Regions from separate parts of the Methylobacterium sp. E-016 genome, predicted to be linked through region 2. Evidence: predicted binding sites of a transcription regulator. Region 2 holds the regulator's gene; the other holds the start of a gene.
The links. Region 2 encodes LexA, which represses DNA repair genes until DNA is damaged. Its sites were predicted from a motif close to TGTTCNNNNTGTGTTCNG; they were not measured.
Positions count from the first base shown of each region.

Region 1: a site for LexA is predicted at 1,501-1,518, ahead of parE (DNA topoisomerase IV subunit B). Genes of this name have one in related genera too.

Region 1 is NZ_JAKSYF010000122.1:930-3,382, forward strand. It holds gene parE (DNA topoisomerase IV subunit B) at 1-1,442, opposite strand, end outside; gene MKK68_RS16235 (hypothetical protein) at 1,721-1,906, shown strand; gene topA (type I DNA topoisomerase) at 1,958-2,453, opposite strand, start outside.
Region 2 is NZ_JAKSYF010000072.1:69,276-71,728, reverse strand. It holds gene MKK68_RS07640 (NAD(P)-dependent oxidoreductase) at 1-927, shown strand, start outside; gene lexA (transcriptional repressor LexA) at 1,099-1,839, shown strand; gene MKK68_RS07630 (ComEC/Rec2 family competence protein) at 1,833-2,453, opposite strand, start outside.

The DNA.
Region 1 (2,453 bases), on a different contig from region 2:
GCGGCCGAGCAATCGGCGAGCTTGCCGGGGAGCCGCAGCTTGCGCGTCGCGGTCTTGCGCGCGACCTCCTTCTCCTGGCGTCGGCGCAGGCGCTCCTCGGCCCGGTCGATCACCCAGTCTAGCACCTTGTTGGCCTGGGCCGGCGACGCGGCGAGCCAATGGTCAAAGGCGTCGCGGATCGCGGTCTCGACGATGCGCGACGCCTCGACGGTGGCGAGCTTGTCCTTGGTCTGGCCCTGGAACTCCGGCTCGCGGATGAAGACCGACAGCATGGAGGCGCAGGTCGCCATCACGTCGTCGGTGGTCACCGCCGTCATGCGCTTGGCCTGGTTCACCCGCTCGGCGTGCTCGCGCAGCGCCCGCAGCAGCGCGACGCGCAGGCCGGATTCGTGGGTGCCGCCCTCGGGCGTCGGGATGGTGTTGCAGTACGAGGCGGAGACGCCGTCGTCGTGGACCATCCAGGCCACGGCCCATTCGAGCGAGCCGTGCGAGCCGGGCTTTGTGATCTTGCCGGAGAAGATCGCGTCGGTGACGAGCTCCTTGCCCTCGATGTCGCGGGCGAGGTAGTCGCGCAGGCCGCCGGGGAAGCGGTGCACCGCCTCGGCCGGGATGTCGGTGCCCTCGATCAGCGCCGGCGCACACCGCCACCGGATCTCGACGCCGCCGAACAGGTAGGCCTTCGAGCGCGCCATCTTGAACAGGCGGCGCGGGTCGAACGCCAGCGAGCCGAAGATCTGCGCGTCGGGATGGAAGCGGATGCGCGTGCCGCGCCGGTTCTGCACCCGCCCGACGGTTTCCAACCCGCCCTGCGCATGACCGCGCGAAAAACTCTGGCGGTAGAGCGTCTGGTTGCGCGCGACCTCGACCTCCAGGAGGTCGGACAGCGCGTTCACCACCGAAATGCCGACGCCGTGCAGGCCGCCGCTGGTCTCGTAGACCTTCGAGTCGAACTTCCCGCCTGCATGCAGCGTCGTCATGATAACTTCGAGCGCGGACTTGCCGGGAAACTTCGGGTGCGGGTCGATCGGGATGCCGCGGCCGTTGTCGGTGACGACGAGCGCGCCCGTCTCCTCCAGCTCGACCTCGATGAAGCTGGCGTGGCCCGCCACCGCCTCGTCCATCGAATTGTCGATCACCTCCGAGAACAGGTGGTGCAGCGCCCGCTCATCGGTGCCGCCAATATACATGCCGGGCCGGCGCCGCACCGGCTCCAGCCCTTCCAGCACCTCGATGTCGGATGCGGTGTAGCCGGCCTCCGGACCGGCGAGCGGCTCGAGCGCCGCCATCGGCGCCGTCGGCTTGCGCCGGCGCTCGGACGAGGGCAGGGGCGCGGCGGGCGAGGGATCCGTGGCCGAAGGCTTGGCCGGCGAAGAATGGGCTGGCGAAGAATGGGCAGCGGCCTTCGCGCCCGGCCCGAACAGGTCGATGGGGGCGTCGCTCAACCGACGGGCTCCAGGCTTCGGGTCACGTCTCGCATGGGCTTTCATCCGCTCACGATACCGGAACAAAACGGAAACATCAAAGGCGATCGCAGGCCGAATCCGCTATGCAGCTTCGCATGTGCAGCGCGAACCCTCCAAACGCTGCGATGCAACCGTCATCGGGGTGATGCGCAGATCCGGTTAAGATCGCCTCACGCTGCAATTTCGCGCGGAACCGGCGGCATGATCATGCATTATATCACAAGATCTTTGCCGTAACGAGGGCTGGGACGCCGACGATGACGACTGCTTCGATCGAAGCCCGAACCCTGATCCTCGCCCGCCTCGAGCGCGCCGCCGGGCAAGCCTTCGGATGCGAGCAGGACGCTGCGCCCGTCTCTCGCGCGGCCTTCGTCAATCCGACGACGGTCGCCCTGGCGACCTTCGCGACGGCCTTCGCCGCGACGATCAGCTACCTCGTCTGAGACCTGCGACGCGCCTGGCGCGGACCGCCGGCAAGCTGCGCCGCCGGCGGTTCAGCCGCTGGCCTTCTTGCTCGAAGCCGGCTTCGCAGCGGCCTTGCCCGCAGCGGCCTTCGGCGTGGCGCGCTTCTTCGCGGCGGGTTTGGCGGAGGTTTTGGAAGCGGTCTTCACCGTCCCGACCTCGCCGTCCTTGGCCGCCTTTGCCGGCTTGCGCGCCGTGGCCTTCGCACCCCGCGCCGGCGCGGCCTTGCGGCCGCGGCTCGGCTTGCCCCCGCCGGCCGCGCGCTTGGCGTTGACGAGGTCGATGCCCTCGGCGAGCGTCAGCGCCTCGGCGGCCATCGATTTCGGCAGGGTCGCGTTGACCTCGCCGTCGGTGACGTAGGCGCCGTACTTGCCGGCCTTGACCACCAGCTCGCGACCCGTCGCCTCGTCCTTGCCGATCGGGCGGCCGGGATCCGAGGACGGGCGGCCGCGGCCGCCGCCCTGTTCCTTGGCGACGATCAGGTCGATCGCCCGGTTGGCGCCGACCTCGAGCACGTCGTCGTCCTTG
Region 2 (2,453 bases):
GTCATCAGCGAGTTCATGGACGAGGCCGCGATCGCGGCGGAGCTCGCGGGGTTCGAGACGCTCTACGATCCGACCCTGGTCGACCGGCCGGACGCCCTGCGCGCGGCGCTCGCGGGCGCGTCCGGGCTGATCGTCCGCAACCGCACGCAGGTGCGCGCGGGCCTGCTCGCGGCGGCACCCGACCTCAGGGTGGTGGGCCGCCTCGGCGTCGGGCTCGACAACATCGATCTGGCCGCCTGCGCCGCCCGCGGGATCGCCGTCCATCCCGCGACCGGCGCCAACGACGGCGCGGTGGCCGAGTACGTGATCGGCACCGCGTTGCTGCTGCTGCGCGGCGCCTACGGCGCGAGCGCGCAGGTCGCCGCGGGCGCGTGGCCGCGCAACGCGCTGATGGGACGCGAGATCGCCGGCAAGCGCCTCGGCCTCGTCGGCTTCGGCGCGATCGCCCGCGAGACCGCCCGCCGTGCGGCGGCCCTCGACATGACCATCGCCGCCTTCGACCCGCACCTCGCGCCCGACGACGCCGCGTGGCGCCCGGCGCACGGCGCGGTGGCGAGCCTGGCCCTCGACGCGCTGGTCGCAACGAGCGACGTGCTCTCGCTGCACGTGCCGCTGACCGAGGCGACGCGCGACATGATCGGGCCGGCGGCGATCGCGCGGATGCGGCCGGGCGCGATCCTGATCAACGCCGCCCGCGGGGGCGTCGTGGACGAGGCCGCGGTCGCCGCGGCGCTTCGGTCCGGGCACCTCGGCGGGGCGGCGCTCGACGTGTTCGCCCGGGAGCCCGTGGACGCCGCGGGCGGCGCGGCGCTGATCGACGTGCCGAACCTCATCCTGACCCCGCACATCGCCGGCGTGACGCGGGAATCGAACGTGCGCGTCTCGGCGGTCACCGCCCGCGCCGTGCGCCGCAGCCTCGAGGGCTGAGCCCCGCAGCGCAGCGATCGAAAAGGGGCTCGGCGCGCGACGAAATTCGACGCACCGGTCGGATCGGCCGATGAGAACCCTTGCGGAACACTTGACGAACGTTTAACGTGTTCGTGTTTTGTTTCTGCGGCTCCACCTTCGTGTGGCCGCGCATTCTTGCGAGCCGCGCCGATGCTGACCCGTAAACAGCTGGATCTCCTGCGATTCATCGACGAGCGGATGCGCGAGGACGGTGTTCCGCCGTCGTTCGACGAGATGAAGGATGCCCTCGATCTCAAGTCGAAATCCGGCATCCACCGGCTGATCACCGCCCTGGAGGAGCGCGGCTTCCTGCGCCGGCTTCCGAATCGGGCTCGGGCGATCGAGGTGCTGCGCATGCCCGACGGCGCCGGCCGCTCCAGCGCGCCCGCCCCGGTGCCGGCAGCTCCCGCCGCGCCGCGCCGGTTCACCCCGAGCGTGGTCGAGGGCGGGCGCTCGAAGGCCGTGCCGCCGCGTCCTTCCACGACGCAGATGGTCGACGACAGCGGTCGCGCGGTGTCGATCCCGGTGATGGGCCGGATCGCGGCCGGCACGCCGATCTCGGCGATCCAGAACCAGAGCCACGCGATCACCATGTCGCCGGACTTCCTGGCCGGCGGCGAGCACTACGCCCTGGAGGTCCGCGGCGACTCGATGGTCGAGGCGGGCATCCTCGACGGCGACCTCGTGGTCATCCGCAAGCAGGACACCGCCAACACCGGCGACATCATCGTGGCGCTGATCGACGACGAGGAGGCGACGCTGAAGCGGCTGCGCCGTCGCGGCTCCTCGATCGCGCTCGAAGCCGCGAACCCGGCCTACGAGACCCGCGTGCTCGGGCCGGATCGGGTGCAGATCCAGGGCCGCCTGGTTAGCCTCGTGCGCCGTTACTGAAGGGTCTCGCCCGGCATCTCCGGGTTCGGGCCGTCCGCGGCCGGATCGTCGGGTGCCGGGTCGGCGTCCTCCGCCCGGGGGGGCGGTACGGCCATGCCCTGGAACGGGACGTCCTTCGGCTTGGGCTCGGCCGCGGGCGACGATCCGCCCGCTGCCGCGTCATCCGTTCCCTGGGGCGGGGGACGGACCATCGCGGGGCGCCACGGCAGCGTCCGTCCCGGCTCATGCGTGTCGGCCAGAATGAAGCCATTCGACTCGACGCGGATCGCCACGGCGCCGTGGCTGGCGAGGTAGGCGCGATCGATGACGAGGGCGGCGGCGCAGCCCGGCGGTGCGGCGAGCGCCGTGATCAGCACCGAGGCCTTGGCGCAATCCTGCGCGAAGCCGCGGCGATCCTTCAGAAGCGCCACCGCGCGCCCGTCGGCCAACCGAAGCGTGCATCCGATCCGGTCACAAACGGAACCGCCCGTCGCCTGCGCGCCCGGCCTGCCGTCGCCGTCGGCCTTCAGCCACTGCTCCAGCACGAAGTTCGACGGCCGCCCGAGGGCGACGAGGCTGCCGTCGGCGCGGCGCACCGCCGCCCCGCTGCCCTGGCGGTCGACGTAGATGTCGTA